DNA from 2 places in the Nocardia jiangsuensis genome. Region 1 is predicted to be linked to the other one. Evidence: predicted binding sites of a transcription regulator. Region 1 holds the regulator's gene; the other holds the start of a gene.
What was found. Region 1 encodes HspR, which represses chaperone genes until heat shock. Its sites were predicted from a motif close to ANNTGAGTNNNNNNNACTCANNT; they were not measured.
Positions count from the first base shown of each region.

Region 2: the regulator HspR is predicted to act here: its motif matches at 1,900-1,922, upstream of lon (endopeptidase La).

Region 1 is NZ_JBHSAX010000014.1:293,501-296,907, reverse strand. Features, by position in the region: gene dnaK (molecular chaperone DnaK) at 1-89, shown strand, start outside; gene grpE (nucleotide exchange factor GrpE) at 86-766, shown strand; gene dnaJ (molecular chaperone DnaJ) at 791-1,960, shown strand; gene ACFO0B_RS15690 (heat shock protein transcriptional repressor HspR) at 1,960-2,364, shown strand; gene ACFO0B_RS15685 (globin domain-containing protein) at 2,678-3,407, shown strand, end outside.
Region 2 is NZ_JBHSAX010000014.1:602,479-605,885, forward strand. Features, by position in the region: gene lon (endopeptidase La) at 1-1,821, opposite strand, end outside; gene ACFO0B_RS17175 (dienelactone hydrolase family protein) at 1,997-2,743, opposite strand; gene ACFO0B_RS17180 (hypothetical protein) at 2,856-3,407, shown strand, end outside.

The sequences.
Region 1 (3,407 bases):
GTGACGGCCAGCCCCAGCAGGGCCAGGCCGACGACCAGGTCGTCGATGCCGAGGTCGTGGACGAGCCGGTCGACACGGAGAAGAAGTGAGCTCGGAGCAGCAGGAGCCGGTCACCTTCGTCGACAAGCGCAAGATCGATCCGGAGTCCGGTGAGGTGCGGGAGCCCGACAAGGCTCCCGAGCCGGGCGCCGAGAACGGCAGCGAGTCGAACGGCAACGGCTCCGACCCCGCGGCGGCGGCCCCCGCCGCGGGCAAGGAGGCCGAGCTGACCGCGGACCTGCAGCGGCTGACCGCCGAGTACGCCAACTACCGGCGCCGGGTCGAGCGCGACCGCAAGGCCGCCACCGACTCGGCGAAGGCCGCCGTCGTCACCGAACTGCTCGGTGTGCTCGACGACCTGGACCGGGCGCGCGCGCACGGCGACCTGGAGTCCGGCCCGCTCAAGGCGGTCGCCGACAAGCTCGCCGAGGCGCTGCGCAAGCAGGGGCTGGAGGAGTTCGGCGCGGTGGGCGAGTCCTTCGACCCGACCCTGCACGAGGCCGTGCAGCACGAGGGCGGTGGCGCCGACCCGGTGCTCGGCCTTGTCATGCGCAAGGGTTACCGCTTCGGGGAGCGGGTGCTGCGGCACGCGCTCGTCGGAGTCACCGACGCGGTGCCGGAAGACACGGCAGAATCGGGTGAGAAGACCGGTGAGGCAGCGGATTCCACGACCGGCGAGAGCGACGCGGCATCGGGAGCAGCTGATGCCGAGACGACCGGACGATAGAGACGCGAGAGGAGGAGATGCTCGGTGAGCCAGCGGGAGTGGATCGAAAAGGACTTCTACAAGGAGCTGGGTGTCTCCGCCGACGCCACGCCGGACGAGATCAAGAAGGCGTATCGCAGGCTGGCCCGGGATAATCACCCGGACGCCAAGCCCGGTGACAACCGGGCCGAGGAGCGGTTCAAGGCCGTCAGCGAGGCACACGCCGTGCTCTCCGATCCGGCGAAGCGCCGGGAGTACGACGAGACCAGGAAGCTGTTCGCGGGCGGCGGTTTCGGCCGCGGCGGCTTCCAGCCGGGCGCCGGTGGCGGGTTCTCCCAGAACTTCGACATCAACGACATCTTCGGCGGCGGCGCGGGCGGCGCCGGCGACGGTGGCCTCGGCGACCTGCTCGGCGGGCTCTTCAACCGCGGCGGCGGCCCGCGCGGGGCGGCCAGCAGGCCGCGGCGCGGGGCCGACGTCGAGACCGAGACCACCCTCGGCTTCCGCGAGGCGGCCCAGGGCGTCACGGTCCCGCTGCGGATGACGAGCCCGGCGCCGTGCACCACCTGCCACGGCAGCGGTGCCAAGCCGGGGACGAGCCCGCGCACCTGCCCGAACTGCAACGGCGCCGGTGTGGTCAGCCGGAACCAGGGTGCCTTCGGCTTCAGCGAACCCTGCGACGAGTGCCGTGGCACCGGCTCGCTGATCGACGACCCGTGCGTCGACTGCCGCGGCACCGGCGTGCAGAACCGGACCCGCACGATCACCGTGCGGATTCCGCCCGGCGTCGGCGACGGGCAGCGCATCCGGCTGGCCGGACAGGGCGAGGCCGGGCTGCGCGGTGCGCCGTCGGGCGACCTGTTCGTCACCGTGCACGTCAGCCAGGACAAGGTCTTCGGCCGCAACGGCGACGACCTGACCCTGGTGCTTCCGGTGAGCTACGCGGAGCTGGTGCTCGGGACCACGGTCTCGGTGCCGACGCTGGACGGCCGGGTCGGCGTCAAGGTGCCGCCGGGCACCGCCGACGGCCGGATCCTGCGGGTGCGCGGGCGCGGTGTTCCGAAACGCAGCGGCGGCGCGGGCGACCTGCTGGTCACCGTCAAGGTCGCGGTGCCGCCGAAGCTGGACGACAATGCCGTCCAGGCGCTGCAGCGGTATCAGGAGGCGGAGAAGCTCAGCGGCTTCGATCCTCGTGCGGGATGGGCAGGTGCGTAATGTCCGACGATCCGAAACAGGTGTCCAACGCGGCGCGGGCCGAGTTCTTCATGATCTCGGTCGCGGCCCAGCTGGCAGGCATGCATGCGCAGACCCTGCGCACGTACGACCGGCTCGGCCTGGTCACGCCGCAGCGGACATCCGGTGGCGGTAGGCGCTACTCGGCCAGGGACGTTGAGCTGCTGCGCGAGGTGCAGCGGCTCTCCCAGGACGAGGGCGTCAACCTCGCCGGTATCAAACGGATCATCGAATTGACCAACCAGGTCGAGGAATTGCGCGAACAGGTCGCCGAGCTCTCGGCGGAGGTGGAACGCCTGCGGGCGGGCTACCGGCCGGATCTGGCGCCCCAGCAACGCAGTACCGCACTGGTGGTCTGGCAGCCGCGCAATAGACACGCGCGGTAGCCGCGGCGAATTTCGGAATTCGCCAGCAAATCAACAGCCCTCGACGGCGCACTCGCTCCCGCAGCGGTGCCCGTCGAGGGCTGTTGGCATTTCGGCCCCTTTCCGCGGATGCTGGACAGAATTCACCCCGATAGGCAAACTTACGGTCGGTTTATTGCGCTTTTTGAACAGGCCATCCAGTATTTTATGAAATAAGCTCGTGATATTCCGGCGCATCGCTCCCGCGCTGGCAAACTTGCACCTAGACTCGTTTCCATCGGCTGCCGAAGTGTTCCCCGGTAGAGTAAACGTGCGAAATGGGGTTGTGACACAAATGGATTCGCGGACCGTCGCGCTGGTCAGGACGACGTTCAAGGCGGTTGCCGCGGAAGAGGGGGGCCGAGAGGCGCTCGCGCGGACTTTCTACGCGATCTTGTTCACCGATTACCCGCAGATCCGCGATTTCTTCCCGGCCGCCATGGATGCCCAGCGCGACCGCCTGGTACAGGCCATCACCTATGCCCTGGACAAACTGGACGAGCCGGAGAAACTCCAGCCGTTCCTCGCTCAGCTCGGTCGTGACCACCGCAAGTACGGGGTCCGGCCGGAGCACTACATCGCCGTCGGCTACTCCATGAAGAAGGCGCTGCGGCAGTACACCGGCACCGAGCTGTGGACCGACGAGGTCGAGCAGGCCTGGGACGGCGGGCTCGAGGTCATCGCGAACACGATGATCGGCGCGGCCGCCAAGGAGACGACGCCGTCGGCCTGGCGCGGGGTCGTTGTGGAGCGCCGCGAGGTGCTGCGCAACCTCGCCGTTGTCCGGGTGCAGCTCGACCAGCCCATGCAGTACGCGGCGGGGCAGTACCTGAGCGTGCAGATCCCCTCCCGGCCGCGGATGTGGCGCTACCTCTCGCCCGCGGTGCCGCCGAACGCGAGCGGCGAGGTCGAGTTCCACGTGCGCTCGGTCTCCGGCGGCTGGGTCAGCCCGGCCATCGTGACCAACACCGCGGTCGGCGACCAGTGGCTGCTCGGCTCCCCGCTCGGCGGGCTCGGGCTGCCGC
Region 2 (3,407 bases), 310 kb from region 1:
CATGACGTCGCCGAGCTGCCCGGTCAGCGTCAGCGAGCGCTCGCCATCGGCCGAGTTGGCCTCGATGTAGAGCACGTCGCCGCCAGCGCCGGTGACCGCGAGCCCGGTCGCCACGCCCGGCACCGAGGTGCGCTCCATGGAGTCCGGGGTGAAGCGCGGCCTGCCCAGGTACTCCTTCAGCTCGCCGAGCCCGATGGTCAACGGCCCGGAGCCGTCGGCCGAGAGCTTGGTGGCCGCCTTGCGCAGCCCCTTCGCGATCAGCCGCTCCAGCTGGCGGACGCCTGCCTCGCGGGTGTAGTTCGCCGCCATCTCGCGCAGCGCCGCGTCGGTGATCGTCACCTCGTCACCGGTCAGGGCGTTGCGCTCCAGCTGTCGCGGCACCAGGAAGTCGCGCGCGATGGCGACCTTGTCGTCCTCGGTGTAGCCGTCGACCGTGATCAGCTCCATGCGGTCGAGCAGCGGGCCGGGGATGGTGTCCATGACATTGGCCGTCGCGACGAACAGCACGTCGGAGAGGTCGAGATCCAGGTCGAGGTAGTGGTCGCGGAAGGTGTGGTTCTGCGCGGGGTCGAGCACCTCGAGCAGCGCGGCCGCCGGGTCGCCCCGGTAGTCCGAGCCGACCTTGTCGATCTCGTCCAGCAGCACCACCGGGTTCATCGACCCGGCCTCCTTCATGGCGCGCACGATCCGGCCGGGCAGCGCGCCGACGTAGGTGCGCCGGTGCCCGCGGATCTCCGCCTCGTCCCTGACCCCGCCGAGCGCGACCCGGACGAACTTCCGGCCCAGCGCCCGCGCCACCGACTCGCCGAGCGAGGTCTTGCCGACACCGGGCGGGCCGACCAGCACCAGCACCGCGCCCGAGCCGCGGCCACCGACCACCTCGAGCCCGCGCGCGGCACGCCTGGCGCGGACCGCCAGGTACTCGACCATCCGGTCCTTGACCTCGTCCAGGCCGTGGTGGTCGGCGTCCAGCACCGCGCGGGCGGCGGTGACGTCGGTGTTGTCCGTGGTCCGCGCGGTCCACGGCAGGTCGAGCACGGTGTCCAGCCAGGTGCGGATCCAACCCGACTCCGGGCTCTGGTCGCCTGCCCGCTCCAGCCTGCCGACCTCGCGCAGCGCGGCCTCGCGCACCTCGTCCGGGAGCTCGGCGCCCTCGACCCGGGTGCGGTAGTCGTCCGCGCCGTCCGGCTCGTCCTCGCCCAGCTCCTTACGGATGGCGTTCAGCTGCTGGCGCAGCAGGAACTCGCGCTGCGTCTTCTCCAGGTTCTCCCTGACCTCGTCCCCGATCTTCTCGGTGACCTCGGCCTCGGCGATGTGCGCGCGGGTCCACTCGATGAGCCTGGTCAGCCGGGCCGCCGGGTCCGGGGTCTCCAGCATCTCGCGCTTCTGCTCGCCGGTCAGGTAGGAGGCGTAGCCCGCGGTGTCGGCGATCTCGGAGGGCTCGGTCAGCTGGTTCACCGCGTCGATGATCTGCCAGGCCTCGCGCCGCTGCAGCACCGAGACCACGAGCTTCTTGTATTCGTCGGCCAGCTCCCTGGTACGGCCGTCCGCCTGCGGAAGTTCCACCGGCTCGGCCTCCACCCAGAGCGCGGCACCGGGCCCGGTCACCCCGTGCCCGATCCGGGCGCGGCGCTCGGCCTTCAGCACCGCGGCGGGCGCGCCCCCGCGCAACCTGCCGACCTGTTCGACGGTGGCAACGACGCCGTACGTCGCATACCCCTCGTCCAGCCGCGGTGCCACCAGCACCTGGCCTTCCTTCGCGGCGCGCGCGGCATCGATCGCCGCCTGCGCCGATTCGTCCAGTTCGATGGGCACGACCATGCCCGGCAGCACGATCGGATCGGTCAGGAACAGCACCGGCAGGTTCCGAGGTGTAGTCACGATAACGACCCTTCTGAAAGTTGAGCTACGCCCACTCAACCCAGGGGGGCCGACCTTTGTTCCGGACCGATCCGGTGTTCGCCGAGGGCGAAGCCGGGCTCGCGGTGCGCCGAACTCACCGCAGTGCGCGATCGAGCAGCGCCCCGAGCTCGCGCAGGTGCCGCGCGTCCGCCGCGGCGTCGTAGCTGGCCAGGTCGCGCTGGGTGAAGCCGTGCGCGGCGCCCGCGTAGACCTCGGCCCGGTAGCGCACCCCGGCCGCGTCCAGCGCCTTGTTCAGCCGCTCGATCTGCTCCGGGGGCAGCGAGGGATCGTTGTCGGCGTGGCCGAAGTACAGCTCGGCGGTGATCCGGTCGGCGCCCAGGTGCGGGCTGTCGGCGGCGTCGCTCGCCAGCCTGCCGCCGTGGAACCCGGCCCCGGCGGCGACCCGATCCGGGTAGGCGGCGGCGGTGTGCAGCACCAGCGCGGCTCCCATGCAGTAGCCGGTGAGCCCGACCGGCCCCGCCGCCACCTCGGGCGCGGCGGCCAGCCAGTCCAGGTGGGCGCCCGCGTCGCGGAGCGCGAGCTCGGGGGTGAGCTGCTCCATCAGCGGGCGGATGCGGTCGAAGACCCTGTGCCGGTTGCTCGGATCGACGACGGCGGGCAGCTCGACCACCGGCGCGCGCCCGGCGCGGTAGAAGAGGTTCGGCACCAGCACGGCGTAGCCGCGGGCGGAGACGGCCTCGGCGATCTCGATGAGCGCGGGGCGCGGGCCGAAGGCGTCCGGGAAGAGCAGCACGCCGGGGTGCGTGGCGGAGCCGGGGTGGACGAACAGCGCGTCCGCGGTGCCGTCCGGGGTGGTGATGTCGACGGTCTGAATCGGCACGGGGTTCTCCTTCATCCGGCGGTGTCGTGGCGCGTTGACACCGGTTCGAGCGCAATGAGAATGTTGGGGCCCTGATATCTCACCACCCGGCAGGACCGAGGGGGATCGCGCCGTGACTGCTCTCGCCTCCGGGCTCTTCATCGACTGGGAAGAACTCACCGGGCAGTCGAAATTCGTGGTCGAGCTGATCACCTTCCCGATCTTCGCCGGGCTGGCCGGATGGCTGACGAACTGGACCGGCGTGCTCATGCTCTTCTGGCCGCTGCAGTTCCGCGGCGTGCGGATTCCAGGGCTCTCGGTGCTCTACCCGTACTTCCCGCGCCGGGTACAGGTGCTCCCGACCTTCTCCGGCGACGGCAAGCGGCTCGGCTTCCAGGGCTTCATCCCGGCCCGCGCGGAGAAGATGGCCAGCATCTGCGTGGACATGGCGATCATGCGGATCGGCAGCCCGAAGGATTTCATCCGCGAGCTGGACCTGGACGGCATCGCCGACTACATCGCGGTGCTCGCGCGCGAGCAGGTCGAGCCGCTGGTCGACGAGCTGATGGAGCGGGAGAATCCGGAGCTCTGGCGCAGCCTGCCGCGCGCGGTGAGGCAGCTGCTCTACCAGCGGGTGGACCGGGAGCTGCCCGCACTGTGCAGGCGGGCCTTCGAATCGCTCGGC